2 regions of the Diaphorobacter limosus genome follow, and region 1 is predicted to be linked to the other one. Evidence: predicted binding sites of a transcription regulator. Region 1 holds the regulator's gene; the other holds the start of a gene.
The links. Region 1 encodes FNR, which switches genes on or off when oxygen is low (the NO sensors DNR and NnrR bind a similar motif). Its sites were predicted from a motif close to TTGATNNNNATCAA; they were not measured.

Region 1 (14,739 bases):
GCATTGAAGCGGCACAGCCGCCCCTGGCGCAGGGCGCGCATCTGCGCCCAGCCGGGGCGGGAGAGCAGGCCTTCGGCGCTGCGCGAGCCGACCATGATGCGGTCCGGGTCGGCGCGCACGATGTATTCGGGGTTGAGCTTGGGGAAGGGCCCCAGGCTGGCCGGCAGGATGTTGCGCGCGCCCAGGCGCGCCAGCGTCTCGCCGATGAAGGATGCCTCGCCCGCGCCGAACGGGCCGGGGCTGACCTCGAAATAAACCCGCTGGCCACGGGCGCTGGCGGGCAGCGACTGGGCGGCGGCGGAGACGGCGGCGTCAATCTCGCGCCACACGCGCTTTGCGTCGGTACTACCCAGCAGCTGGCCGACCTTGTCGAGCACGCGCTGTACGTCGGCGTGGGTCTTGGGCTCCAGCGCCAGCACGGCAATCCCCAGGGCGCGCAGGCGCTCGGCCGCGCGCGAGGACGTGGCCATCAGCACCACGTCCGGGCGCAGGGCGACGATGGCCTCGATATTCGGGTCCAGCCCGCCGCCCACCTTGGGCAGCTGGTTCACGCTGGCCGGCCAGTTGGTGTAGCGGTCCACGCCCACCAGGCGCCGGCATTCGCCCAGAGCGCAGACGGTCTCGGCCAGCGAGGGCAGCAGGCTGACGATGCGCTCGGGCGGCTGGGGCAGTTGCACCGTGTGGCCCCGGTCGTCGGTCACCTGCACGCCCTGCGCCTGCGCCAGGCTGCTCATGAGCAGCAGCAGCGCCAGCAGCACGGCGACGACGATAAGAATGCGTTTGACAGGCGTGGGCTTCATGTGCGGTCGCCTTTCAGGGCAAGCGGCAGGCCGGCGGCCATCAGCGTCACGCGCTGGCAGGCGGCCGCCACCTGCTGGTTGAGCTGACCCAGGGCATCGACAAAGGCGCGCACCTCGCGCCCCAGCGGGATCACGCCCAGGCCGATCTCGTTGCCCACCAGCACCACGGGGCCGGGGGGCTGCTCTATAACTCTCAAAAACATAGCTAGTTGCGCTTGCCAGTCGGGCGCTGCAGGCCTTTTTGCTTCAAATTCTTGGGTATCTGCCGGCATCAACCAATGGGTCAGCCACAGGGTCAGGCAGTCCACCACCACCAGGGTATCGGGGCGGCTGGCGCGCTGCAAGGCGCCGGCCAGGTCGCGCGCCTCCTCCAGCGTGGCCATGCCGGGCACGCGCGCGGCGCGGTCCTGCTGGTGGCGCTCTATGCGTTGGCGCATCTCCTCGTCCCAGGGCTGGGCGGTGGCGATCAGCACAGCGCGGTGCGCGGCAGACTGTGCCAGCCAGGTTTGCGCCAGCAGCTCGGCACGGCGCGACTTGCCGCTTTTCTGGCCGCCCAGAATGAGCTCGGTGCGTGCGATGTCCATCAGGCCTCCCCGGCGCCGAACAGCGCCGCCGTGGCTGCGGGGCTGGAAGCAAACCAGGCGTGAAAGTAACTCGCCCGCAGGCTGCCCTGGCGGTAAACGGCCTCGCCCACGTTGGGCGCCACGGCCTGCCCGGGGCGCGCAGTGCGCGTGGCCACGGCGGCTGCGCTGTCGAAGGTGGAGTAGTGAAAGGTATGGCCGCGCAACTGCCCCTGCGGCAGGTCGAGCTGCTGCGGCCCCAGGCCCGCCAGGTGCTTCTGCATCTGCACCCGCCCGGGCAGCAGGCCCCACAGCGGCTGGGTGGCGCCGTCCTGCAGGGTGATGGAATCGGCCAGCGCCATCATGCCGCCGCACTCGGCCCACAGGGGCTTGCCCGCCGCCAGATGGGCGCGCAAATCGTCGCGCAGCGCCTGGTTGGCCGCCAGGCGCCCGGCGTGCAGCTCGGGGTAGCCACCGGGCAGCCAGACGGCGTCGCACGCGGGCAGGCTATCGCCCGCCAGCGGCGAGAAACATTGCACCCGCGCGCCCAGCTGCGCCAGGGTTCGCAGATTGGCCGGGTAAATGAAGCTGAAGGCCGCATCGCACGCCACGGCCACGGTGCGGCCTGCCAGCAGCGCCGGGATCTGCCCTGCGAGGGGCGGAGCGGCAAAATCGACGGAAAAGCGCTCAAGCGCCGCACTGCCCATGCGCCCCAGCGGTGTCGCGGCGAGTGCGTCGGCCGTGGCATCCAGTCGTTGCAGGGCGTCGGGCAGCTCGTGCGCCGCCACCAGGCCCAGGTGGCGCTCGGGCAGCAGCTTGCCGCCCTCCGCGCCTGCCAGTCGCGGCAGCGCGCCCAGCCAGTCGGAGGGGTCTTGCAGGCCCTCTTGCAGCAACCTGGCGTGGCCCTCGCCGGCCACGCGGTTGGCCAGCACCCCGGCCCAGGGCAGGCCGGGGCGGTAGGTCTTGAGCCCATGGACGATGGCGCCCAGCGTACCGCCCATGGCCCAGGCGTCCACCACGGCCAGCACGGGAATGGCAAAGCGCTGCGCCAGGTCGGCAACAGAGTTCTGACCGTCAAACAGGCCCATCACGCCTTCGATGAGGATCAGATCCGCCTGCTGCGCAGCAGCATGCAGGCGCGCCGCGCAGTCGGCCTCGCCCGTCATCCACAAATCAAGCTGCTCGACCACGGCGCCGCTGGCCAGCTGGTGCCAGTATGGGTCGAGGTAATCCGGCCCGCACTTGAACACCCGCACCCTGGCGCCCTGGCGCTCGTGCAGGCGCGCCAGCGCGGCGGTGACGGTGGTCTTGCCCTGGCCGGAGGCGCAGGCGGCAATGACCAGTGCGGGGCAACGGGCGGCAATGCGCATGGTGCGATCAGTCGATCAGTACTTGGGCGACCACTTCAGGCCGACGTAGAAGGTACGGCCGGCAGTGGCGTAGTCGCGCGCCACCTGGTAGTCCTTGTCGGCCAGGTTGTCGATGCGCGCCACCACCTGGTAGTCACGCGCCAGGCGGGTGCTGGCGTACAGATTGAAGAGCGCATAGCCGCCCAGGCGCCTGGTATTGGCCGCATCGTCCCAGCGCTGGCTGTTGGCCTGGACCTCGCCGCCCAGCGTCCAGCCGGCCAGCTGGGTGTCGGCCCCGAGGGTTGCATGGCGCTTGGCGCGGCGCGCCAGCAGCTTGCCGTTGTCCAGGTTCTTCGGGTTCTGCACGTCCAGCGATGCGTACAGCTGCACGCCAGCCAGACGGGTCACCCCCGCCACGGTCACGCCCTCATAGCGCGCCTTGCCGACGTTGGCGTAGCAGCCGGGAAACGGCCCGGAGTTGCCCGCACAGGTGCCCGTTGAGCCAACCCAGTTGATGAGGTTGCTGACCTTGTTGCGATAGACCGTGGCCGAGAAGCTGCTCGCGTCCTGCGCCCATTTCAGGCCCAGTTCAACGTTTCGGCTGGTCTCTGGCTGCAGCGAGGCGTCGCCGTACAGGCTGAAGCGCTGGTACAGCGTGGGCGCCCGGAAGGCCGACCCCAGCGAGGCAGTGGCGCGCCAACCTTTGGCAAAGGCGTAGCCGTAGGCCGCGCTGCCAGTGCTCTTGCCACCGAACTCACTATCGTCGTCGTGGCGGGCATTGAGCTGCAGGGTGTGCGCTCCCGCACTCAGGCCATAGCCCAACGCCACGGCGTTCTGCGCGCGGCTGCGGTCGATGGGGGCGTTCTGCAGTTCGTCCTCACGGCGCTCCAGCGCTGCCGTGAACTGGTGATTGCCCAGGCGCCATTCGTTCTGGAACAGGTAGCCGCGCAGCTGGGTCTCAGTCAGATAGGGCGAGGGCTGGGTCTCGTAGCGGTCGCGCGAATCGGTCACGGCCAAGCGCGTCTTGTAGGCTTCGGTCCACTGCGCCTGCCACGCCAGGCCCAGGGTCTGCAGGCGGTGCAGGCTGCGGTCGTCAGCCTTGCTGGTGTCGTAACCGCTGTCGCTGTCGCTGTACAACAGCGTGCCCTCCAGCCGGTGCGCGCGGTTGACCTGCAGGCCCAGGCGCGCGTTGGCCGCCGTGCTGGTGTAGCCGTCGCGGTCGGGGTTGCTGGTAGCCCTGGTGCTGGCACTGAAGCCCTTGCTGCCTTCGCGGGCCAGGCCAATGGCGTAGTCCACGGCGCCGCTGGCGCCGCTGACGCCGGCTTCGGCCTTCCAGGTGCGGTGCGTGCCGTTGCCCACGCCCACATAGGGCGACACACCGGCCTCGCCCTTCTTGGTGAAGATCTGCACCACGCCGGCCACGGCATCCGAGCCGTAAACCGCAGCCGCCGGGCCACGCAGCACTTCGATGCGATCGACCAACGACAGGGGAATGGCCTCCCACGACGCGCCGCCCGAAGCCTGCGAGTCCACGCGCACGCCATCGATATAGACGGCGGTGAAACGCGTCTCGGCGCCGCGCAGGTACAGGCTGGTCGAACCCATCGGACCGCCGTTGCGCGCAAATTGCACACCCGGCAAGCGCGCCAGCACATCGACCAGACCAGTGGCGCCGCTGTTTTCTATCGTCTCACGATCGACAATGGAAACGTCGGCGACGATGTCGGTCAGCGGCTGCTCGGTGCGCGTGGCGGTCACGACCATCTCGTTCAGCGCCGGCGCGTGGTACTGGGCGATTTGTAGGGGGGGTTCTGACGCCACCTGGGCCTGGGCCGAACAAACAGCCAGAACCGCCAGGGCCAGCGCGGAACGGCGCAACGCCACGCGCGCATCGATGGCACGGTTGCATAGAGATATATGCTTCATAAAGGGAATCGAGACCTGCAATGAACCCCGTGCCAGCCTCCCCGCCGACAATGGGTAATCAGCCGCCACCGACGTCGTTCATGACGCTGGGCAACCACCTGTGTTGGCCGGTATCCGGGCTGGCGGTGCACCCTTCATCGCCTTCCCAGACGCTTGTTCAAGGCATCCAGTGGCTTGTGAGTGAAGGGGGAGTCGGGATGCGACTCATCCGCTGACCGTTGCGGGGGCAGCGCAGGCTCGGGGTGTGCTTCATGGCGAAGTCCCCCTCCCTGCTTCCCGTTGAACTGCGGCCGTGCGAACCACGGCAGCGAGCACCAACGGCGCGCATTTTACCGGCAAACGCATGCCCCGCCCTACAATGCACGGCTCTATGGCCACAACGCACCCCATTGATCTGATTGCAGAGCGCGTCGAGCGCCTGCTGCTGCGCCACACCGAACTGGAGCGCACCAACGCCCTGCTGGCCGCGCAGGTGGCGGCCCTGGCCCAGGAACGTGATTCGCTCAAGTCCCGTCTGAGTGCGGCACGCGCGCGGGTTGACTCCTTGCTCGAACGCCTGCCCGAAAACAATCCGCCCAAGGATGTGCCATGAAGCAGATTGAGGTTCAAATCCTGCAGCAAAGCTATTTGCTGGCCTGCCCCGATGGGCATGAGTCACGCCTGCTGGAAGCGGTGGAACGCGTGGACACCGCCATGACGCGCATCCGCGACGCCGGCAAGGTGCGCGCACGGGAACGCATTGCCGTACTGGCGGCCCTGAACCTGGCCTTCGAAATTGCCGACCGCGAAGTCGCCGATCTAAGCGCAGCGGCCCAGCAACGCAGCGCACCCGCACCGGTCACCGGCACTGATCCAGATACCGCGACGCCACAGGCCAGTACAGCACAGGAGCAGCGCCTGGAACAACTGCTGCTGCGGCTGGACGAAGCCCTGGGGGACGACGGGCGCCTGTTGTAACCAACCGCCCTCGGCCATCACGAAGAGATGCAGCAAGTACAATAGAGCCGTCTGCAGTGCTGCCGGGCTTTATAGTTCCTTGAACCAATGCTCACTGAGCACGGGCTTGGTACATTGCCTGGTGAGCGTGATCGTCTCGCGTCAGATGAACCCAACGCCAGGTTGCCCTCGCCCACCTGAACCCCCGGTTCAGGATGACGGCCCGGTGGCATTTGCAGACACCTTTTTTTGCAGCCCGTGCGGATCCCAGTCTTCAGCGCTTGGCAGCGCGCGAGCGGCAGGGCGTTCTTTTGGACTGGTGCTTTTGTTCCACGGCTGATGGGCCAAGAACGCGGGAGCGAAATTCCGCGGCGCTCAGGGCTGGCGCGCACAAGAAACCCTGGTAGTACTCACAGCCCATGGTGTGCAGCGCAAGGCGCTGTTCCTGCGTCTCCACGCCTTCCGCCACCACGCTGAAACCCAGGGCCCGGCCCATGCCTAGAACCGCCTTGACGATGGCGCTGTCACCCTCGTCATCAGGCAGGCCACAGATAAATGTCCGATCGATTTTCAGCCGGTGAATGGCCAGCTTCTTCAGGTAGGCCAGGCTGGAGTATCCGGTGCCAAAATCATCGATGGAGAGCCTGAGTCCCTGGCGCGTCAGGCTTGCCAGCACCTGCTCCATTTCCTGGGCATCGTGCAGCAACACGCTCTCCGTCAGTTCCAGCTCCAACTGCTGGGCCGGCAGGCCATAACGGGTCAGCAAGGCGGTGATGCGCTCGACAAAACCCGGCTGCCGAAACTCGAGCGCGGAGACATTGACCGACACCACCAAGGGCGTGCCGCAGCTCATCCAGTGCGCCGCCTCCTTGATGGCCTGCTCCATCACCCAGCCACCCAGACTGACGATGAAACCGGACTCCTCCGCCAGCGGAATAAAGCTGCCCGGCGACACGACACCAAACTCCGGATCCGTCCACCTTGCCAACGCCTCCGCACCCACAATGCGCCCCGTGGCCATGTCCACCTGAGGCTGGTAGTGCACAGCCATATGCCCCAAGCCCAGCGCCTGGCGCATGGCATGCTCCAGCTTCATGCGCGACAACAGATTGGCATTCATCTGCGGCCGATAGAAGCCAAAATTGCCGCGCCCACGCTCCTTGACCTGATACATGGCCGTATCGGCCTGCTTGATCAGGTCGTCCAGCGACTCGCCATCGCGCGGGAACATCGACACGCCGATGCTGCACTGGATGGAAAACCCCATGCCATCGAGCATGAACGGGCGCTGCAATTCATCCAGCATGCGACGCGCCACGCCCTCGGCAATGCCGACATCGGCGCCATGCAGGTAGATGACGAACTCATCGCCTCCCAGGCGGCACAGCATGTCTGCCTGGCGCAGGCAACCCTGCAGGCGTTCGGCCACCAGTTTCAGCACGCGGTCGCCAAAGGGATGCCCCAGTGAATCGTTGACGATCTTGAAACGATCCAGATCCAGACACAGGATGGCAAAGCTGTCCCCGGTGGCACGCGACAGCTCAATGGCCGCAGTCACCCTTTCACTCAGCAACAGGCCGTTGGGCAACCCGGTCAACGCATCACGGTAGGCCAACTGCTCAATGCGCCGCTTGGCCGCATGCTGCTGCGTCAGATCGCGCATGAAGCCTATGCTTTGCGCGTCACCTCCCTCAGCGTCGCGCAGCACAACCCAGGACAAATGCACACTGCAGTCACCGCCGTCGCGCTGGCGCAGATGCAGCTCGCCCTCCCAGAATCCGTTCTGCAGCCACCCCTGTTGTACCTCGGACAGGAAGGCGCTCCGGCCCTTTCCCCTGGCGAACAGCGTGGTGACGGATTGACCAACCACCCCGTCGGCGGATGCCCTTAAAAGCCTCTCACAAGCCGGATTGATGCGCAGGATCGCGTTGCGCCGATCGGCTATGAAGACGGCATCCAGACTCGATTCAAACACCCGGGCCGCCAGGCGCAGGTCGGCCTGATTCTGGATGTCACTGGTGATATCGCGAAACGTATACACCCGCCCTGCTGGCCGCCCCTGAACGAGTTGAGGCACGGAGCGCTGCTCCACCGTCATGCCATTGCGCAGAAGAAGGATGTCGTGGCTCTCCCGCATCGGTTCACGCACAATTTCAGCACGCCCGGCGCGATAGACCTCACTGTCGAGCACCAGGCTTTCGATATGCGTCCATATCGCCGCATCATCGCGCTGCAACAGCATTTCGTGTGGCAACTGCCATATCTCGACCAGGCGATGGTTGAAGGCCCGCATCTGCCCGTTCAGATTGCAGGTCAGCACTCCATCCACAGCTGAATCAAGGGTTGCGCGCAGCTCCGACAGCAAGGCCTCCAGCTCAAGCCGGGAGGCCTCATGCTCCGATCGATCCTGCATGGTCAACAGCAGGCACTGTGCAGCACCTGCATTGGCGCCTGCATGAATCGCCAGCACGCGACGATCCACCGGCACCAGCGCCTGGCTGCGCATGTTGCGCACCCAGGTGTGTGAATGGATCCCGGCAGCAATGTCGGTGGTGGGCTGGCCCCAGAAAATCTGATCCTCTGGCGTCGCCGCAAGCTCAAGGATGGGCATGCCCTCCATATCTGCCACGCGCCGCCCGACCAGCAGCGACGCGGCCTCATTGGCCTGCAGGATCTGCAAAGACTTGGCATCAACCAGCCAGGCAGCCAGGGCCAGGCCATCCCAAATGGCTTGAAAGGGCTGCCGGCCCATATTCATGCCGCATCCCCTTCGCCAAGTGAATCCAGGGCGCGCGCAAAAAAGTAGCAAATACGCGGTTGTGGCAACAGATATTCAAGGGCAGCACGTGGCAACTGCGCCGGCTTGAGGCTGCGCAGAATGCCAAGCTCGGGCGTTTGCGCCAGGTTCAGCAAGGCCACCTGGCTGCGCGGCACGTCCGGTTGATGCGGCACCACCCAAGGGCGCAGGGGACGCGCCGGATCCACAACCATCACCACCGCCAAACGCCCGTCCACCAGCTGCACCAATGAGCCCGGCGGATACACACCCATCAGCCGTATGAAGGCACCCAGCACCGACGCATCGAAACTTCCCCGCAGCTGGGCAAAAAGCTTTGCCACTGCCTCATGCGGCGTCAAAGCCTGATCACCGTGCAGCGGATTGCACAGCCGGTCATAACGATTGACCAAAGCCAGAATCTGCCCCCAGCGACTGATGTCGTCCGCCACAAGATGCAGCGGGTAGCCACTGCCATCGGCCATTTCGTGATGCTGCGCAATTGCAATGAGCACATCGCTTGGCAAAGCCATGTTCTGCGCCAGCTCCACCGACAGTCCTACATGACTGTGGTAGCGCTGCATGTCGGCAGCCCTCAGGGCAGCACCCGGCTCACCAATATGGGCTGGCAGATTCACCTTGCCCAGATCATGCAGCAATGCAGACAAAGCCAAACCATGCAACTGTTGCGCCTGCAAGCCGATGGCCTGCCCAAGCAGCAAGGCCAGCACCATCACGTTGACCGCATGCGCTGCCGAGCGCTGGCTGACACCATCGGCCAGCAAATGCACGGCGCAGGGACCTCGCGTCAGGAGATCTGAAACACATGTTCGGATCAGCGCTTCTGCCTGCTCGCGCGCCTGCGCCGGTTCAGCGCGCACATGGGCTGAGACTGCGGCATAGGTGCGAGTGGCCTCTTGAAACCGAAGATTGCAGTGCTGCTGGCGCGCATTGAATTGCGCCAACAGATCGGCAGCACCCAGCTCCGCTTGGACCATGGCATCGCTCTCAGGCTCATCCCTCGCCTCTTCAGACCGCAGCCCGGCGTTTGCGGCGGTTACCGTGCTTTTGGCAGGGATGTAACGCACGGATTGAAGCCCGATCTCACGCAACACGCGGATCTGGTCGGGAGATGAGAGCCTGAAACTACTCATCGGAAAGGGATGATTGATCCAACCCAACTCGAGCTGGATGAACATCCCAACTCGCAGAGCGTCGATATCAATCAGGACAGCCTGGTTCACGTCAATTCAGTTGTAATGGGCACGACAAACACATGTCGACACGGCCCATGTGCCTGAAACATTATCACCTGTTACGCGCCAAGCACTTTGTTGCACATTGTCTTTTCAGGGCAAACACCAGGGAGCGGGTTGCCCATGCACAACATCCATCCACAATGCCGTGCCGCCCATGGCGAAAAGCACAACGCCAGCCAGCTTTGAGCCCCAGGAACTGGCGACGCGATTTACGCGGGCACGGAAACTGCGCCACAGAATTGGCCCCGCCACCAACCAAACCCCACTGCCCACACCAAAGAGCACCATGCACAGCGCACCGCGCAGCACACTGCCGCTCAGGGCCGCAGTCAGCAGAGCGGTATAGAGCAAACCACAAGGCAACAGCGCCCAGGCCATGCCCGTGACGAACAGTCCCCCTGGGCGTGCCACCAGAGCACGCACCTTCGTCCAGACCGAACGACCGGCATGCTCCAGCCACGCTGGCTGACGCGCCTGCAGCATCATCAGCAGACCCCAGGCCAGAATCAGCACATGCAGCAATGTCCAGGCCGGACGCAAGGCAGCGGTGTTTTGGCCAAGCCATGCAAGGCGGTCCATCGCCCAGGCAGCCAGGGCTCCGGCGAACCCATAGCCCATCAGCCGCCCCAGATGAAAACCCGCCGTGCGCTGCAGAGTTCCAGCCTGCGGCGCCAGCCGCACCACCCGGGTATCACCCGCCGGCGCCGCGCCCTTCCCCGTCAAAGCCGCACAGGGTGCGGCACACATGACGAGACAATGCGTCCCGCCCATCAAACCCATGAAAAAAGCCGTCGATGCCAGAGCCCATAACATGGCTCAAATGATGCGGGAAAAGCGCGCGCGGTTCCTATCTGCCTGTAAATACCTGTCAAATACCATGGCCACACCGCGCACAAAGAACCACCCCATGGTTGTGACCTTGACGCCCTCGGGACTGATGCTGACCAACCCTTGCTCGGCCATTTCTTCAAGCTGCCGCAGCTCCGCTTCAAAGTAACTGCGGAAGTCGATGAGCCAGGACTGCTCCAAGGGCTCGAACAGCAACTCGCCCTGACACATCAGAGCCATGATGACGGCGCGGCGCACCAGATCATCCTTGGTCAATGCCAGCCCCCGCACGACCGGCAGGTGGCCATGGTCGATGGCGTCGTAGTATTCGTCCAGGGTCTTCACATTCTGGCTGTACGTTGCACCGACGCGGCCAATGGCGGATACGCCCAGGCCAATCAGATCACAGTCAGGCTGCGTGCTATAGCCCTGGAAATTACGGTGCAACCGCCCCTGGCGCTTGGCCACCGCCAGCGCATCCTCGGGCAGTGCAAAGTGATCCATGCCCACGTAGACATAGCCGGCGTTCATGAATGCATCAATGGAGCGAGCCAGCATCGACACCTTGGCCGACGCCATGGGCAGTTCTGCGGTGATGATGCGGCGTTGCGACTTGAAACGCTCGGGCAAATGGGCGTAGGCATAGAGCGCTATCCGATCAGGTCGCAGTTGCGCAACCTGCTCCAGGGTACGGTCAAATGACTCTGGCGTCTGCCTTGGCAGACCATAGATCAGATCCACGTTCACCGAGTCGAAACCCAGCTTGCGCGCGCTTTCAACCAGACCAAACACCTTTTCTGCTGGCTGTATGCGGTGTACGGCTTTCTGTACCTCTGGGTCGAAGTCCTGCACCCCGAAGCTGAGCCGATTGAAGCCCAGCTCAGCCAGCAACGCCAGCCGCTGTTCATCAACCGTGCGCGGATCGACCTCTATGGAGTACTCCCCTCCTGGCACCAACACAAAACTGCGCTTGAGCATGCCCATGAGCTCACGCAAGCCGTCATCGGACAAAAAAGTCGGCGTCCCACCACCAAAGTGCAGCTGACTGACATGCTGGCCGACACCGCAGTGCGCGGTGTGCAGGTCAATTTCCCGGCTCAGGTAACGCAGATATACATCGGCCCGCTCGGGGTGGCGGGTAATGATCTTGTTGCAGGCACAGTAGTAGCACAACGATTCGCAAAACGGTATGTGAATGTACAGCGACAACGGCATGGCCTTGGCCACTGATCCCACGCGGCGCTGTTGCAATGCCAGGATGTACTCCTTTTCACCAAAAGCCTCCACGAAACGATCGGCGGTAGGGTAGGAGGTATAGCGCGGCCCCGGAACGTCAAAGCGACGCAAGAGCTCGGTGGTAACGACAGTCATGAAAGGGTTCCTTGCAATTCGTGCGCACTGTGCCGTAGAGTCCACCCTGTGTCCTTGACGCCGATCAAGCCCCCATGAAGCCGAGTTGACGACAATTTGACCTTGGATCAAAGTCACTCAACGAATCGCGACATCCCAAGTCTCGGTTACATTCGGCTGTAAGTCCGTACTAGGAACCGAGTATCCATGTCTTCCAACCTGCAAACCATCAAAGTAGCCTGCTCCAATTGCAGCCTGCGCGAGCTGTGCATGCCTGTGGGTCTGGATGACCAGCAGCTCAAGCGCATTGATGACATCGTTGCAGTTCGCCGCAAGGTCAAGCGCGGCGGAACCTTGTTTCGCAACGGGGAGGCATTTACCTCGCTCTTTGCCATCCGCACAGGATTCTTCAAAACCTGCGTAGCAACCGAAGATGGGCGCGACCAGGTCACCGGATTCCAGATGGCTGGAGAAATCATCGGTCTGGATGGCATCGTCAACGACCGCCACACCTGCGATGCCGTGGCTCTGGAAGACGCCGAGGTTTGCGTCATGCCCTTTGAGCGTATCGAGGAACTGTCGCGCGAAGTTACGGCACTGCAAACCCATGTGCACAAGATCATGAGCCGTGAAATCGTCCGTGAGCATGGGGTGATGTTGCTGCTGGGCAGCATGCGCGCCGAGGAACGCCTGGCCGCCTTCTTGCTGAACCTGGTGCAGCGCCTGCATGCGCGCGGCTTTTCGCAGTCAGAACTGGTGCTGCGCATGACCCGCGAGGAAATTGGCAGCTACCTGGGCCTGAAACTTGAAACCGTGAGCCGCACCTTCTCCAAATTCGTTGAGGAGGGCATTGTGGAAGTCAAGCAGCGCCATGTTCGCATTGTGAATACGGAAGCCTTGAAGCGAATTGTCAACAGCCAGCAGGCTTGTCACTAAACTTGGGCGATTCAGGCCTCCCGCATTGTCAGGATCATGACACGTACTTGGGGTTATCAGCTGGCCTGTCCGTCTCCGACGACTCCCGATGGTTGAACTCGAAGGGAGAGAACGACAACAGGGTCGTCAAAGCGCCTGATATCGTAATCACCAGCCAGAACAAGAAAAACGCGACGGTATAGACGCCTTCGCGCGACAGATTCACAGGCTGGTCAAACCACTGCAACGCCTCCGGATCGACAAAGGCAAAAACCACCATCTCCATGACACCGGCCATGAGAAACGCAGGCCACGCAATCCACATCAGTCGTTGCATCCACATCGAAGCACCTCCAAGCTGTTGTGCTCGCAGACTAGCACTACATGCACGGCAACTGTCTCCTTGATTCCCCTTAGGCCCCAGAATCAGCGTGGTTGATCCTGCACCGGGGTAGCAGCGTGGTTGCGCCCCTTGGTTGCTGGCGTCATGCTCATCTGAGAGTTTTGCAATGTCTTGTTGATGTCAAGACCCCGTTGATAGTAGTCTTCCGTCAACACTGGATCTGGCCGTGCTAACGCCAGCCAAAGTGTGATGAAGCCAGCGATTACCACGATCACCGGCCCGGCAATGATCAACCAGACATGGCCATACTTCCACCAAGGCTGAGACTCAGGCGTCGAATTCGCTGATGAGTTGGGTGACATGACTGCGGACTCCCTGGGCCTTCCGAGGCCCAATACAAAAAAATCAATACAAAAACAGCGGATGCTCGTACATCAACCCTTAGCGCGGCACCAGGAACACGGATTTTTCTGCCACCTGGCCTTTGTCATCCTGGGCACGGACATCAAAATACACGGTGTGTGAGCCAGGCGCTGCCGATCCATAGGGAATTTGCAGCCGCACGACCACCCAGCGAGATTCTGCCGGGCCGATGTCAATCTCCGGTTCGGAGATCACCTCAAGCCCGTCCAGTCCACGTGCACTGATCACATAGCGCTGCGCCCCCTCGGTGGCGTTCATGATTTGCAGTCGGTAAATGTTTTCAAGCTTCCCGCCTGCCACGATGCGCGACAGAGCCGCTCGATCCCTCACGATATCTACCTTCAATGGGGTACGCACCACCAAGCTGGCCATCATCCCTATGCACAAGGCGATCAAAATACCGGAATAAAACAATACCCGTGGCCGCAGGACACGTTTGAGCATCTGCGACTGCGTCCAGTGGTTCTTCACGCCGTTCTGCGTGGAAAACCGAATCAGGCCGCGTGGATACTGCATCTTGTCCATCACGGTATTGCAGGCATCCACGCACAGGCCGCAGCCAATACAGTCGTACTGCAGCCCATCGCGGATATCGATTCCCGTGGGGCAGACCTGTACGCACAGTGAACAATCGATGCAATCACCCAGACCCTTGGCCTTGTAGTCCACCGCCTTGGTGCGCGGGCCACGGGGCTCGCCACGCTCCGGGTCATATGTGACAACCAGGGTGTCGTTATCAAACATCGCGCTTTGGAAGCGCGCGTACGGACACATGTATTTGCATACCTGCTCACGCAAGTAGCCGGCGTTGCCGTAAGTCGCCAAGCCGTAGAAAAACACCCAGAAAATCTGCCAGCTTCCGTGCAGCGACATAAGTTCGCCACCCAACTCCCGGATGGGTACAAAATATCCGACAAATGTAAAACCGGTCCAGAATGACACGGCAATCCACACCAGTTGCTTCAGCGATTTTTTCCAGGTCTTTTCAAATGTCCAGGGGCCGTTATCGAGCCGGATGCGCGCACTGCGATCGCCTTCGATCTTGTGCTCTATCCACATGAAGATCTCGGTATAAACCGTCTGTGGACAGGAAAATCCGCACCACAGCCGCCCTGCCACCGCCGTGAACAAGAACAGTGCAAGCGCCGAGATGATGAGCAGCCCCGTCAGATAGATGAAATCCTGCGGGTAGAGCACCAGACCGAAGATGTAGAAGCGCCGAGCACCCAGATCAAACAACACCATCTGGCGCTCACCCCATTGCAGCCAGGGCA
Region 2 (14,739 bases), 1.4 Mb from region 1:
CGCTTCATCGAATACATGGACGTGGGTGCCACCAATGGCTGGCGCATGGATCAGGTCGTACCCTCATCCGAGGTCATTGCGCGCCTGCAGTCCGAACTGCCGCTGGTGCCGCTGGCCGCCACGGCTCAGGGCGAAACCGCCAAACGCTGGGGCTGGGCTGGCGCCGACGGCCGCCACGACGCGGCTTTGGGCGAGGTGGGCGTGATCAGCAGCGTCACCCAGGCGTTCTGCGGCGACTGCAACCGCGCCCGCCTGTCCATGGAGGGGCGGATGTACCTGTGCCTGTTTGCCACCCAGGGCTGGGATCTGCGCAGCCTGCTGCGCAGCGATGCCAGCGACGCGCAGATCAGCACCGCCATCGCCCATATCTGGCAGGGCCGCGGCGACCGCTATTCAGAGCTGCGCGCCAGCCTGCCAGCGGACAGCGGCGCAGGCCAGCGCCGCATCGAGATGAGCTACATCGGCGGCTGAGCGCGGCGCATGATCGACACGCGCGATATCACGGGCCTGATCCTCGCCGGCGGGCGCGGCTCGCGCATGGGCGGAGTGGACAAAGGCCTGCAGGGCTTTCGCGGCCAGCCCCTGGCGCTGCATGTGCTACGACGACTGCAGCCCCAGGTTGGCAGCGTGATGATCAGCGCCAACCGCAACCTGGCCGCCTATGAGGCCTTTGGCGTACCGGTCTGGCCCGACGGCCTGGCCGACCATGCCGGCCCGCTGGCGGGCTTTTTGATCGGGCTGGAGCATTGCACCACCCCATGGCTGTTGACCGTGCCCTGCGACAGCCCGTGCTTTCCTGCCGACCTGGCCAGCCGCCTGGCCGCCGCAGCCACCGACCAGGGCGCCGACATCGCCATGGCAGCAGCCCCCGAACAGCAGCACGACGGCAGCACGCGGCTGCGCACCCAGCCTGTGTTTTGCCTGCTGCGCGTGAACCTGCTGCAGAGCCTGCAAGGCTTTACCGCCGATGGCGGGCGCGAGATCCACCGCTGGGCGGCCCTGCAGCCCTGCGCCATCGTGCCCTTTGACCAGGCCGGGGACGACCCGCTGGCCTTCTTCAACGCCAATACGCCGGCGCAGCTGCATGCACTCGATGGCACGCAAGCGCCATGCTGACCCGGCCTTGCCAGGCCATGGGCTTGCAGCCGCATGAAATATCAACAAAATTGGCACGTAGCGCTTTATATATAAGCACTGACAACTATAAAAATAATAGTGCCAGGTACGGTACCATGCCCCCGGGATGGCGATCCCAAGTGATATCGTCGGCACCACGATCGATGTTTGATGGAGTGAACTGGAATGCCCTTCAGCGCCCAACACCTGCCGCAAGCCCCTCAACGCGAGGCAGTGGATCAACTGCGAGGCGCCGCCGTGCTGGAGTTCGGCACGCCCTGGTGCAGCCATTGCCAAAGCGCCCAGCCGCTGATCCAGCAGGCATTGCAGCCTGAGGGGGAGGTGCAGCACATCAAGGTCGAGGACGGCCCGGGTCAGCCGCTGGGCCGCAGCTACCGCGTCAAGCTCTGGCCTACATTGGTTTTCTTGCGCGACGGCGCGGAAGTCGCCCGGTTGGTGCGTCCGCAGGCGGTGCAGGACATCCGCCAGGCGCTGTCGATGCTCAAGACCGCCAGCTGAACCTACCTGCCCAGCGCCTGCTCCACACCTTTGTTGGCCAGCGCGTCCGCGCGCTCGTTGCCTGGATCGCCCGCATGGCCCTTGACCCAATGCCACTCGATGCGATGGCCGGCACGGTGCGCCAGCTCGTCCAGGCGCTGCCATAGCTCGACGTTCTTCACCGGCTGGCCGGCTGCGGTGCGCCAGCCCTTTTTCTTCCAGCCATGGATCCACTCGGTGATGCCCTGGCGCACGTACTGGCTGTCCAGGTACAGGGCCACCTGGCAGGGTTTTTTCAGGGCCGCCAGGGCCTGTATCACGGCCAGCAGCTCCATGCGGTTGTTGGTGGTGCCCAGTTCGCCGCCAAACAGCTCTTTTTCCAGCGCACCCGAACGCAGCAACGCGCCCCAGCCACCAGGGCCCGGATTGCCCTTGCAGGCACCATCGGTATAGATCACCACCTGATTCAAAAAAGACTCCTCAACAAACAAACCATTCATCCATGATCAATGCCGGCGCGCCACCTGCACCTGCGCGCCGGCCGTTCGGGGCGCCTTGCGCCACGAAGGCTCCAGCAGACGCATGCCCGGCACGCGTTTGGCGGCCACGATCACGTAACCAGCCCCGAGTATCGGCCACCAGCGTGCACCCAGGCTCTCCATCCAGGCATGCCGCTGCAACCAGCGCTCCTTGGTCGCCGCGGGCCGATAGCAGCCAAAGCTGATGGTCTCCAGCTCAAAGCCCAGCAGACGCAGCCAGTCGCGCAGGCGCCCGGGCGAGATGAATTCCCCCACATCGGGCAGGTATGGCTGCCCCCCACCACCAAGGCGCTGGTACAGCCGCGCACGCCCCTGGCGCAGGCCCCACAGGCTCCACGGGTTCAAGCCGCTGATGACCGTCCGGCCCTCGGGTACCAGCACGCGGTACACCTCGCGCAGCGCGGCATGCGGATCCACGCTCAGTTCCAGGGTGTGTGGCAGGGCCACCAGGTCCAGGCTGGCCTCGGCAAACGGCAGAGCCACGGCCTCGGCAAGCAAGGCGGGGGGTACCCCCTGGTCAGCGGCGCCCTCCGCCGGTGGCACGCCTTGTGCCTCGTCCGCGCCCAATGCCAGCCAGCGATGCGGCATGCGGTTGGCGCGCAGCGCCTGCAGGCCGGGCATGCCCAGCTGCAAGGCATGGTAGCCAAAGATATCGGCCACCAGCTCGTCATAGCGCTCCTGCTCCCAGGCCAGCAGATAGCGCCCCGGAGGGGTGCCAAACCAGTGGTGCAACTTATAATTTTCGCCGCTCATGAACTTGCTGCCGCTGCCCGCCTTTACCGACAACTACATCTGGATGCTGCATGACAGCCGCGAAGCGGTCGTCGTGGATCCAGGCGACGCCGCGCCGGTATTGCAGGCGCTGCACGACAAGGGATTGTCGCTGCGGGGAATTTTAGTCACGCACCATCACGGCGACCATGTCGGCGGTGTGAACACCCTGCGCGCGGCCACCGGTGCTGCCGTCTACGGCCCCGCCGGCGAGACCATGCCCCAGCCCCTCACACGCCTGCGCCAGGGTGAGAACATCACCGTTCTGGGCCTGCGCTTTGTGGTGCTGGACGTACCAGGTCACACCGCGGGGCATATTGCCTACTACTGCGCCGAGATGGACGGCGCGCCACTGCTGTTTTGCGGCGATACGCTGTTCTCGGGCGGCTGTGGCCGGTTGTTCGAAGGCACGCCCGGGCAGATGCAGTCCTCGCTCGACCAACTCGCTGCATTGCCAGACGCCACGCGCGTCTGCTGCGCCCACGAGTACACCCTGTCCAACCTGAAGTTCGCATTGGCCGTGGAGCCTGGCAACCAGGCGCTTCTCGACTACCTCGGCCACTGCAACGCGCTGCGCCAGAACGGGCAGCCGACGCTACCCTCGCGCATCGCCATCGAGCGTGCCATCAACCCGTTTCTGCGTACGCGCGAAGCCACCGTGGCCCAGGCGGCGCGCAGCTTCGACCCGCAGCTGGATCCGCACCAACCCGCGGCCGTACTGGCCGCACTGCGTCAATGGAAAAACGAATTCCGATGAAAATTCTGCACATCCTGGGGCTGGCTAGCCTGCTGTGGCTGACCGGTTGCGCCACCACCAACACCCCAGGCGACAACACCCCCGTCCCCCTCCCCGCCCCCAGCGACACCAGCACCAGCCAGGCACCGCAATACCCCGCTGGCCCGCTGCGCCCCATCACCGCCGGCGCGGCCCAGGGCCATGTCGTGGCCGGCATCAGCGCGCCCTCCGATTTGTGGGATCGCATACGCCGCGGCTTTGCCATGCCCGACCTGGAAACCGACCAGGTTCGTGACCGCGAGCAGTGGTATGCCACCCGGCCCGACTACATGCAGCGCATGACAGAGCGCTCCAGCAAATACCTGTTCCACATCGTCGAGGAGCTGGAGCGCCGTGGCATGCCCACCGAACTGGCCCTGCTGCCCTATATCGAGAGCGCCTTCAATCCCCAGGCCATCTCCAGCGCCAAGGCTGCCGGCATGTGGCAGTTCATGCCCGCCACCGGCACCTACTTCGACCTCAAGCAAAACGCATTTCGTGACGACCGGCGCGACGTGCTGGCCTCCACCCGTGCAGCGCTGGACTACCTGCAAAAGCTCCACGGCATGTTCGGTGACTGGCACCTTGCCCTGGCCGCCTACAACTGGGGCGAGGGCAGTGTCGCCCGGGCCATTGCCCGCAACGAGAAACAGGGCCTGGGCACCGGCTACACCGACCTGAACATGCCCGCAGAAACACGCATGTACGTGCCCAAGCTGCAGGCGGTGAAGAACATCGTGGCCGAGCCAACGCGGTTCAGCACCGATCTGCCCGTCATCCACAACCACCCTTATTTCCAGAGCGTGGAGATCACGCGCGACATCGACGTGAAGCTGGTAGCCAGCCTGGCCGGCATACGGCTGGAAGATTTCCGCGCGCTCAATCCGTCACTGCACAAGCCTGTCATCCTCTCTGCCGGCATGCCGCAGATCCTGCTGCCCTGGGACAACGCCCAGGTGTTCCGCAAGAACCTGGCCGCCTACAACGAAGGCCAGTACGCCAGCTGGACCGTGTGGACCGTGCCCAACACCATGAGCGTCACGGCTGCCGCCCAGCGCGTGGGCATGGACGTGGGCGACCTGCGCCAGATGAACGGCATACCGCCGCGCATGATGATCAAGGCCGGCTCGGCCCTGATGGTGCCGCGTGCCGCCGGCAAAGGTGCCGATGTCTCCGAGCATGTGGCCGACAACGGGCAGATCGCCTTCACCCCTGAAATCGTCACCCGCCGCACCGCCGTGCGCGCCGGCAAGCGCGACACGGTCGCCAGCATCGCCCAGCGCTACAAGGTCAAGGCCGCCGATGTCGCCGACTGGAACGATTTGAAGCTCACAGGCAAGTTCAAGGCTGGCGAAAAGGTGGTGATGTACCTGCCGGTACGCCTCACCGCCATAGCACAGGCACGCACTGGTGCCAGACCTGCCGCTGGCAAGGCCCCCGCTCACACCACCGCCAAGGTCAGCCCCAAGCGCAAAGGCGGCACACCATCGAAACGCAAACGCTGACGCCCTGCACCGCGTCGAGCGTCTGCGGTTCGCCCTGCCGCCGGGCTGGCACCCGGGCCTTGAAGGCCAGGGTTCAAGCCTCCGGCTCTGCCGCTTCGACGGCCGCCGGCGCTGCCACCGCCGCACGGTAGGCATGCCAGCTGGCGTGCCCCAGCATCGGCCCCACCACCAGCAAGCCAGCCCCCCAGGGCGCAAGGGCAAGCGCCACCAGCAGCGTGATCAGCGCCCCCCACAGCAGCATCACACCCGGGTTCTCCAGCACCACGCGGATGCTGGCGATGCCGGCCGTGAGCGCATCCGTGTCGCGATCAAGAATCATGGGAATGGACACCACCGTGCTGGAGAACACCAGGGCCGCAAACACCCCGCCCACCAACAGGTAGACGACGACGAACTGCCAGTTCTGCGGGTTGAACACCGCCTGCATCACCCCCGTGGTGGACGGCATGCCGGTATTGAAGAACACGGCAAACACCACCAGTGATGCCCGCCCCCACAGCAGCTCCAGCACGATCAGCACCAGCACCAGCATGCTCATGCTGGACACATGCCGATCCCAGCAGGTGATGGACACCCCCAGATCCGGCGGCAGGCCGGCTTCACGCCTGCGGCTGGTTTCATACAGGCCCATGGCCAGAAACGGCCCCACCAGCAGGCAGCCGCTGGCCAGCGACATGGTGTACTCAGGCTGCGAGCGAAACACCCAGCCCAGTACCAACGCCATGCCCCAAAAGCACGCACCGTAGAAGGCGGCGATACCGGGCGCGGCCAACAGGTCGCGCACACCGCCGGCAAGCCAGCGAAACGGATCCTTGAAACCCAGGGGCTTGAGCACCAGTGGTGCCGGCGGCGCAGCAGCGGGCGCGGGCGTGGAAGAGTCGGTCATGACGGTGGGCCCGCTGTGCGGTGGCTGTGACGTAGCCAGCAACCATACCCAGCGAAACCCTTGTCGCGCATCAAGGAAACTACCACCCCATGATGGTCACGCTTGCGCCCGTGCAAGCTCAGGCGAACGCGCGCTCCATGGCCTGCGCCAGATCCTGACGCAAATCCTGCACCGCCTCCAGGCCAATGGAGAAGCGCACCACCGTGCCGGGTTTGAGCTGCGGCGTGGCGCGCGCGCGCATGCTCGCGAGGTCATAGGGCACGACCAGGCTCATCGGGCCGCCCCAGCTGTAGCCGATCTTGAACAGGCGTAACCCATCACAGAACGCGTCCACCTGCTCCTGGCTGTGGCGGGCATCGATGACCACGCTGAACAACCCAGCGGCAGCGCCCTGGCCGCCCTGCGCACCGCCGCACAGCGCCTGCCAATGGTCATGCCCGGGCGAGCCGGGCAGCGCCGGGTGCAGCACCTGGGCGATCGGCGCCTGGGTGCCCATCCACCGCGCCAGCTCGCGCGCCGCCAGGTCGTGCGCGTGGTAGCGCAGCGCCATGCTGGGCAGGGAGCGCAGCACCGCCTCCACATCATTGGCCCCCACGCCCAGGCCCAGGCGCATATGCGTGAGCTTGATGCGCAGATGCAGCGCCTCGTCGCGCGTGGTGATGCTGCCCATGAGCACATCGCCGCCGCCACTGGGGTATTTGGTCAGGGCATGCACGGAAATATCCGCGCCCAGCTGCCCGTCACCCATCAAATCAAAGGGTGCGAAGGCCAGGCCCGCGCCCCAGGTGTTGTCCAGAACGCTGGTGACGCCGCGCGCGCGGCAGATGCGCACCTGTTCGGGCAGATCGGGAAACTCCAGCGTCACCGAGCCGGGCGCCTCCAGCCACACGAGTTTCGTGGCGTCGGTGATCTTGGCGGCGAGGTCGGCGGGATCGAGCGGGTCATAGATGCGGTGCGCAATGCCGTAGTGGCGCAGCTCGACCTCGGCCAGGGCCTTGTTCGGGCCATAGGCGTTGTCGGGGATCAGCACCTCGTCGCCCTGGCGCAGCAAGGCCAGCGAGACGGTGGCAATCGCCGCCAGACCGCTGGGCACCAGCAGGCATTGCAGGCCGCCCTCCAGGGTGGCCAGGCGCTCCTCCAGCTGGTAGGTGGTAGGGGTGCCATGCAGGCCATAGGTATAGCTGCTCTTATCCTTCCATTCGCGCGCGCGCAGCGCAGACACGTTGGGAAATATCACCGTGGACGCCTTGTGCACGGGCGGCTGCGGCGCCTCGAAGCCCGCGGGCGGCGTGTAGTCGTGGTGGATGAGACGGGTGGACAGGTCGGCTGCGGGTGCTTGAGTCATGTGCAGATTATTAGGGCAACGACCGTTTCCACAGCAGGCCCACGCGCATGGCGTGACAATCGCCCACCATGCCCACACCCGTCCTGCACCGCTGGTTCCCCTTTCTCACATGGCCACGCCCCTCGGGCGAGCTGCTGCAAGGGGAGTTCTGGGCCGGCATGACCGTGGGCCTGATGCTGGTGCCGCAGGGCGTGGCCTATGCGGCGCTGGCGGGCATGCCGCTGGTGACGGGCATTTACGCCTCTCTGGTGCCGGCCCTGGTGGCCGTGCTCTGGAGTTCGTCCACCCGCCTGGGCGTGGGCCCCACGGCGCTGACCAGCCTGCTGATAGGCGCGTCCCTTACTGGTATGGCCGAGCCCGGCAGCGCCCACTGGGTGGCGCTGGCGGCATGGATGGCCTTGCTGTCGGGGCTGCTGCAGCTGACGCTGGGCGTGGTGCGCTTTGGCTGGCTGCTGAATCTGGTCACATCGCCCGTATTGGGCGGTTTCACACAGGCCGCGGCGCTGCTGATCCTGGCATCGCAATTGCCAGCGCTGCTGGGCCTGCGCACCAGCTGGAGCGCACTGGCCAGCAGTCCATCGCTGCAGCATTTTGACTTCACGGCGTTGGCTTTTGGCCTGGGCAGTTGGGCCTTTTTGGTGCTGGCCAAGCGCTGGCGTTCCAGCTTTCCCGCCGCCATCGTGCTCATCGCGTTGGCGGCCCTGATCAGTTGGGCCATCGACTACGCAGATACCGACGGCGCGGTGATCGGCCACCTGCCTTCGGGCCTGCCCTCACCCTACTGGCCGGGCTGGCTGTCGTGGCACGAGCTGGGCACCCTGGTGATGCCGGTGATGGTGGTCACCCTGGTGAGCTTTCTGGAAACCGCATCCAGCGCCAAGGTGGAGCACCAGCAGGGCGGCACGCGCTGGAACGAGAACCAGGATCTGATCGCCCACGGCCTGGCCAAGATGAGCTCGGGCCTATGCGGTAGCTTTGCCACCAGCGCCTCGTTCTCGCGCTCGGCGGTCAACCTGTACGCCGGTGCCAAAACCGGCTGGGCGACATTGTTCGCGCTGCTGCTGGTGCTGGCCACCCTGCTGTGGCTCACGCCGGCGCTCTACCACGTGCCGCAATCGGTACTGGCCGCGGTGGTCGTGACCGCCGTCACCAATCTGATCAAGCCACGCACCATGTTCCAGCTGTGGCGCATTTCACGCGTCGAGACGGTCATTGGCCTGGCCACCTTTGGCCTGACGCTGGCCACCGCGCCGCGCCTGTACTGGGGGGTGCTGGTCGGCATCTTGATGAACCTGAGCCACTTTCTGTTCCAGCGCCTGCACCCACGCATCATTGAAGTCGGTCTGCACGCCGACGGCAGCCTGCGCGACCGCAACCTGTGGCAGCTTCCGCCCATTGCCCCCCGGGTGCTGGCGCTGCGCATGGACGCGGAGCTCGATTTCGCCTCCGCCAACGCGCTGGAGCGCCGCGTCGCCGACGAGCTGGCCCAGCGGCCGGACCTCCTGCACCTGTGCCTGTTCGCGCTGCCCATCAACCGCATCGACGTGACCGGCGTCGAAGCCTTCATGCGCCTGCGTGCCCTGCTGCAAAGCCAGGGCGGCATGCTACATGTGGCCGGCATCAAGCTGCCCGTACAGCGCCGCCTTGAAAGTGCCGGCGCAATGGTGCCGGGCCCCAACTTCGTCACCTATCGCACGGACGCAGACGCCGTTGCAGCGCTGAAAACCACACTCTCCGCACCATAAAATCCGCACCCATGATGCAGCAGCAACCCCTTGTCACCCAAGAGTGCTGGCAAGGCTGCTACACTGCGATTCATTCCATTTGTTTCTTTTTGTGACTGACGCACAGCCCTCCGCTTCCATCCGCCTGCGTGACCTGCAGCTGGCCACGGCCCATGCGCTGGTGGCCCAGTCGCTGGGCTCGGAGCAGGCCTTGCGCGAGCAGGTGCCGTTGCAGTATTTGCAGAACCTGATCGACGGCTTGTGCGAACTCTCGCTCAAGGATCCGCTCACGGGCCTGCCCAATCGCCGCCATGTGGGTGCCGTTCTGGAGCGCGAGATCGACCGCGTGGCACGCTCCGGCGAAGGCGCCCTGCTGCTGATGCTGGACATCGACCATTTCAAGCGCGTGAATGACAGCCACGGCCATCTGGCCGGGGACATCGTGCTGCAGTCGGTGGCACGCACGCTCGAGTCCTGCGTGCGCCCCATGGATACCGTGGCCCGCTACGGCGGCGAAGAGTTCGCCATCGTCCTGCCCGCATGCCAGTTTGGCTTTGGCCGCGTGGTCGCCGAGCGCATGCGCCGCGCCATCGAGGCCACGCCGGTGCGCATATCGCCCTCGCTGGCGCTGAACGTCACGGTCAGCATCGGCGGTGCCTTTGCATTGCAATGGATACGCAGCACCACCAACCTGTGGATAGACCGCGCCGATGCCGAGCTGTACAAAGCCAAGCTCGCCGGGCGCAACCGAGTCAGTATCGAAGAACAACCCGACAGCAGCGTCAGCGCCGAGGAGAAGAGTTTGCTGTTTGGCCCCCTGTACACCCCATCCGGATGGGGCGACCTGCCCCCACCCGTGGATGCACCCACTGGCAGCGCCCACTGAAAGTCAAGCGATGAACGACGCGCTGTCCCCTTCGACGAACTCCACCACCGGTACGCCCGCAACCGAGGCCGCCGGCAAGCCCACTGCCAACCCACCGGTCGATGCCCGCATCATCGCCATCACCAGCGGCAAGGGCGGCGTGGGCAAGACCTTTGTCTCCGCCAACCTGGCGGCAGCCCTGACGCGCCGTGGGCACCGCGTGCTGGTGCTGGATGCCGATCTGGGCCTGGCCAATCTGGACGTGGTGCTGAACCTGCACCCCAAGGTCACGCTGCACGATGTGTTCACCGGCAAGGCCAGGCTGGATGACGCCGTCATCCAGGCAACCGGAGGGTTTTCGGTGGTGCTGGCCGGTTCCGGCATGGTGGAGTATTCGCGCCTCACACCCGAGGTGCGCAACGAACTCTTCAACATCATCCAGACGCTGGCGCCGCGCTATGACGTGGTGTTGCTCGATACCGGTGCCGGCATCTCCGACGTGGTGCTGTTTTCCGTGTCGCTGGCGCAGGAGGTGCTGATTGTGGCCACGCCCGAACCCACCTCGCTGACCGACGCCTATGCCGCCATCAAGGTGCTGGCCACCCAGCAAAAGCGCCAGCAGGTGCGCCTGGTGGTCAACCAGGCCGCGCGCCCGGGCGACGGCCGCGCCATCACCGGCCAGTTGCAGCAGGTGCTGGATCGCTTTGTGACCACGGATACCGGCCGTCCGATGCGCCTGGTGCACATGGGTGACATCCCGGCCGACCCCTCGGTACGCGAGGCCGTGATGCGGCGCCAGTTGCTGATGCAGCAAATGCCGGGCTGCCCCGCAGCCCTGGCCGTGGCCCAGCTGGCCAACAAGATCGAGTCCACTCTGCTCAAGCCGGCCGGTCAGTAGTCTCCAGCGCCGGAAGGCCAACAACGGACGTCAGCGCATCAGGCGCGCCTCAAACCGGGCGCGTGCCGCTGTCCGAAACCTGAAAACCGATGATGGGTGCATTGCCATCGGCAAAGGACACGCCCAGCGCGATCTCCCCCGAACCATGCAGCAGACAGTTGTCGCGGCGCAACTGCACGGCTGTCTCACTGCCGGCGAAACGCACCCAGGTGCCAAAGCTGCTCAGATCGGTAAGCACAAAGGCCCCCTGGCGCCATTCCAACCTGGCGTGCACGCGCGATACCCTGGGATCGATCAGGCACAGATCTGAGTCGGCCGCACGCCCCAGCTGAACTGGCGATCCAGACGAAGCCCGAAGCCGCTGTCCACCGGGCCCGGAGAGTTGGATCTCGGCGACCGGCTGATCGTCTATCCGATTGAGCTCGCTCATCAGATCGGAATGCATGGTGCAGTCGGCCTCTGCATCCTCGCGCCATTCGACCTGGTACATCACCTGGGCCTCGGCCTTGCCGCGCACCTCGACATGCCCCAGGCGAATAAAGCCCACGCCCCGCGCCGGCACCAGGCCAGCCACCACGGCCTGGGTGGCCCACACCTCGGCGCCGCCGGCCAGGTCACACAAACGGGCGGCCACGTTCACGGCATCGCCATAGCAATCACCATCGACCTCGACCACCTCACCACTGGCCAGGCCGACATGGATTGCGACCCGCAGCGCCTGGGGTTGGGACTGGAGCCACTGGCGGTGCTCGCGCATCAAGGCCACCGACGCCGCCACGGCCTGGCCCGGTTGCGCAAAAACACCCAGCACGCCGTCGCCCAGCTTCTTGATCACGCGCCCGCCATGGTCTTGCACGCAAACGCCGATGCCCTGTGTGAGCCGCGTCACCAAGGCAGCGGCTTGCTCATTGCCGAGCGTTTCAAACAGCGCCGTGCTACCGGCCATGTCTGCAAACACTACGGTGGTGCTGGAACTCACGTCCTACTCCCTGTCATGGATATCACTGCCGGTCTGCAAGCCCATGTCGCGGCATGGAGCAGCCACCGAAGGTTACAAATTGCAAGAACTTTATCTTATACGAATTACAACCAGGGGCATTCATATGCCGCCACCCCTGGCTGGACATTGACAAACGTTGACACGCAAATAACGGCCAAGCATGAACCCGTCGGCAACGCGGTACCCGGCAGGGTCACCGCCATCGCCTGCACAAGGGCAAGAATGCTCAATGCGCATGCCCCCAGTAGATCAGCGCGTCACGCCCCTCAACTGACAGTGACACCTCGGCCCCCACGGGCAGCAGCACCTTGGTCGGCACATGGCCGAACGGCAGGTTGCTGAGCACGGGGGCCTTGATCTGGGTGCGCAGCCAATCAACCACGCTTTGCAGCTTGAAACCCTTGTCGTGCGCAGCCAACTGGTAGCCGTTGAACTGGCCCAGCACCACCGCCTTTTGCCTGGACAAGACACCGGCATGCAACAGCTGGGTCAGCAGGCGCTCGATGCGGTAGGGGTGCTCACCCACGTCCTCCAGGAACAGCACACCGCCCTCGATCTGCGGCAAATAGGGCGTGCCCACGAGAGAGCACAACACGGCCAGGTTGCCGCCCCACAAACAGGCTTTTTTCACGTAGATGTCGCGCACCGCGGGTCGGCCATCGGCCAGGGGTTTCTCGGCATGCATGCGCCAGCCGCTGCCCTCGCCATGGCCGGTGAACAAGTCATCCAGGCAGGCAAGCATGATGTCGTCCGGCTCGCCTTCCACCCCCAGGTCGCCCACCAGGGCCGGGCCGGCCCAGGTGGTGGCGCCGGTGCGGGCCAGCAGCGCCAGCTGCAGCGCTGTGAAGTCACTCACGCCGACAAACTGCGTGCCGCGCTCCACCGCCTTGGCCAGGGCCTTGTACTTGATGCCGGGCAGGATGCGCGTGATGCCATAACCGCCGCGGCTTATCAGCGCCACGTCGGCACCGCTGGCGGCCGCGCGGTGGATGGCGGCCAGGCGCGTGGCATCGTCGCCAGCAAAGCGCGTATGGCTGGCCAGGGCATCCTGGTCCACCTCGACCTCATGGCCCATGGCCTGCAGGCGCTTGATGCCGCGGCGGAACGCCGCCTTGTCGCGCACCGCGCCCGAGGGGGAATAGATGTAGATGTGGCGCGGGCCATGGTCGTGGCCGCAGTGGTGGTGGTCGTGGTCTTGGGACAAGGCGGTGTGTCGCACCCTTGCGGGCGCGCTCCGTGGCTGGCGGGCGCCATCGGCAAGAAGGCGCCCAGAAATCAAAGGCGAAAGTATTCCACAGCGCGTGCCGCCAAGGCCCGGGCCTCTGCTGGCTGATCGAGCGCACAGCGTTCCGCCAGGCGTGGCAACTGCGCGGGCAGGGAGCCACGATCCACCACCCATCCGGCAAAGGCACGCGGCCCGGCACGGTGGCCAGCGTCGGGAAATGGCAAGCGGTAGGCAAGGCCCTGCGGCGCCGGCACCTGCAGTGTCAGCAAGCCCGCAATGCGCTCAGGCGCGGCCTGGGCCAGCTGGTGCCAGGTGCCGCCCTGCTCCACCAGCACCACATGGCGCAGGTCGAGCCGCTGCATCAACTCCAGCAGCACCTGGACATGCCAGGCCTGGCCATGCGCGGCCTGCTGCTTGGGCTTGTCACTCTTGCCAAAGCCGATCAGGTCAGGCACCAGCACGCGCTCGCCGGCTTCGACAAGGGCGGCCAGCAGGTGACGGTATTGGTAGCTCCAGCCAGCGCCACCATGCAGCAGCAGCCAGCTGCGCGGCGCCTGCCTGGGCCCTTCGTCGAGGTAATGCAGGCGCAGCCCAGCGAGTGCCGGCAGGTCGCTGACATGGTGCGCCGCCCAGGGATAGCCGGGCAGGTCGGCAAACGCGCTCTCGGGCGTGCGCAGCGCATCGTCGCGCAGCGGGTAGGAGGCCAGCCGCCGCGCACGCTGGGCGCGGCGGCGTTCACTGAAAAAATTCTGCAAGAGCGCCCCGCACTCCTCGGCCAGCACGCCGCCTTCGATCTGGGTCTGGTGGTTGAGAAGCGGCTCGGCAAACAGGTTCACCACCGAACCCGCCGCGCCCGTCTTCGGGTCGGCGGCGCCATAGACCACGCGCGGCAGCCGGGCGTGCAGCATGGCGCCGGCGCACATGGCGCAGGGCTCCAGCGTGACGTAGAGCGTGCAGCCGTCCAGCCGGTAATTGCCCAGCTGCTGCGCCGCCACGCGCAGGGCCGCCATCTCGGCATGCTGCGTGGGGTCGTGGCAGGCAATCGGGGCGTTGCGCCCGCTGGCGATCACCTGGCCATCGCGCACCAGCACCGCGCCCACGGGCACCTCGCCGGCCTGCTGCGCCGCGCGCGCCTCGACCAGGGCCGCCTGCATCCAGCTGGTGTCATCGAGTTTACTCATTTATTTATAGCTTATAGCGCTTATACATAAAGCGCTAGAGGCATATTTTACTGAGTATCGTCCGGCAGGGCCCGTGGCTGCTGCATGAGCGTGTCCAGCTGCTGCCGGATCTGCTGCTGCACCTGCTGGCCTTGGGTACGCGCGGTGGGCGCCGCGCCGTCGATGGGCGCGCCTTGCCCCTGCACGGCCGGCGGCACGGCGATGCGTGTAGCGCCGATTTGCTTCTTCACCAGCATGGCGACGATGGCCAAGGCAATCAACAGTCCAATGAATCCCCAGATCATGCGCATCGCTCGTCCCTCCCGTATCCGCTGCCAACTCCACGCCAGGCCTGGACCCGCCAATTGCAGCCCTGGCCGCATGGGCGCAGCTGGCATGGGGGCAAGGCAGGAATGTAGCCGCACTGGGATA

Region 2: P4826_RS05380 (DUF2189 domain-containing protein) is a predicted target of FNR. The motif match lies at 6,151-6,164, and genes of this name have one in related genera.

What each region holds. Positions count from the first base shown of each region.
Region 1 covers NZ_CP136921.1:3,809,859-3,824,597, reverse strand. Annotated here, with positions in the region: gene P4826_RS18405 (ABC transporter substrate-binding protein) at 1-800, opposite strand, end outside; gene cobU (bifunctional adenosylcobinamide kinase/adenosylcobinamide-phosphate guanylyltransferase) at 797-1,384, opposite strand; gene P4826_RS18395 (cobyrinic acid a,c-diamide synthase CobB) at 1,384-2,730, opposite strand; gene P4826_RS18390 (TonB-dependent receptor domain-containing protein) at 2,746-4,635, opposite strand; cobalamin riboswitch at 4,724-4,966, opposite strand; gene P4826_RS18385 (DUF904 domain-containing protein) at 5,006-5,227, shown strand; gene P4826_RS18380 (cell division protein ZapA) at 5,224-5,592, shown strand; gene P4826_RS18375 (sensor domain-containing protein) at 5,846-8,329, opposite strand; gene P4826_RS18370 (HD-GYP domain-containing protein) at 8,326-9,591, opposite strand; gene P4826_RS18365 (sulfite exporter TauE/SafE family protein) at 9,697-10,419, opposite strand; gene hemN (oxygen-independent coproporphyrinogen III oxidase) at 10,423-11,805, opposite strand; gene fnr (fumarate/nitrate reduction transcriptional regulator Fnr) at 11,992-12,720, shown strand; gene P4826_RS18350 (hypothetical protein) at 12,755-13,042, opposite strand; gene P4826_RS18345 (FixH family protein) at 13,126-13,404, opposite strand; gene ccoG (cytochrome c oxidase accessory protein CcoG) at 13,484-14,739, opposite strand, start outside.
Region 2 covers NZ_CP136921.1:1,093,653-1,108,391, forward strand. Annotated here, with positions in the region: gene moaA (GTP 3',8-cyclase MoaA) at 1-471, shown strand, start outside; gene mobA (molybdenum cofactor guanylyltransferase MobA) at 481-1,116, shown strand; gene P4826_RS05355 (thioredoxin family protein) at 1,303-1,635, shown strand; gene rnhA (ribonuclease HI) at 1,638-2,084, opposite strand; gene P4826_RS05365 (class I SAM-dependent methyltransferase) at 2,121-2,906, opposite strand; gene gloB (hydroxyacylglutathione hydrolase) at 2,905-3,681, shown strand; gene P4826_RS05375 (transglycosylase SLT domain-containing protein) at 3,678-5,204, shown strand; gene P4826_RS05380 (DUF2189 domain-containing protein) at 5,278-6,090, opposite strand; gene P4826_RS05385 (PLP-dependent transferase) at 6,209-7,435, opposite strand; gene P4826_RS05390 (SulP family inorganic anion transporter) at 7,504-9,180, shown strand; gene P4826_RS05395 (GGDEF domain-containing protein) at 9,272-10,045, shown strand; gene P4826_RS05400 (MinD/ParA family protein) at 10,056-10,922, shown strand; gene P4826_RS05405 (FHA domain-containing protein) at 10,972-11,901, opposite strand; gene P4826_RS05410 (LD-carboxypeptidase) at 12,149-13,126, opposite strand; gene tadA (tRNA adenosine(34) deaminase TadA) at 13,198-14,328, opposite strand; gene P4826_RS05420 (hypothetical protein) at 14,376-14,618, opposite strand.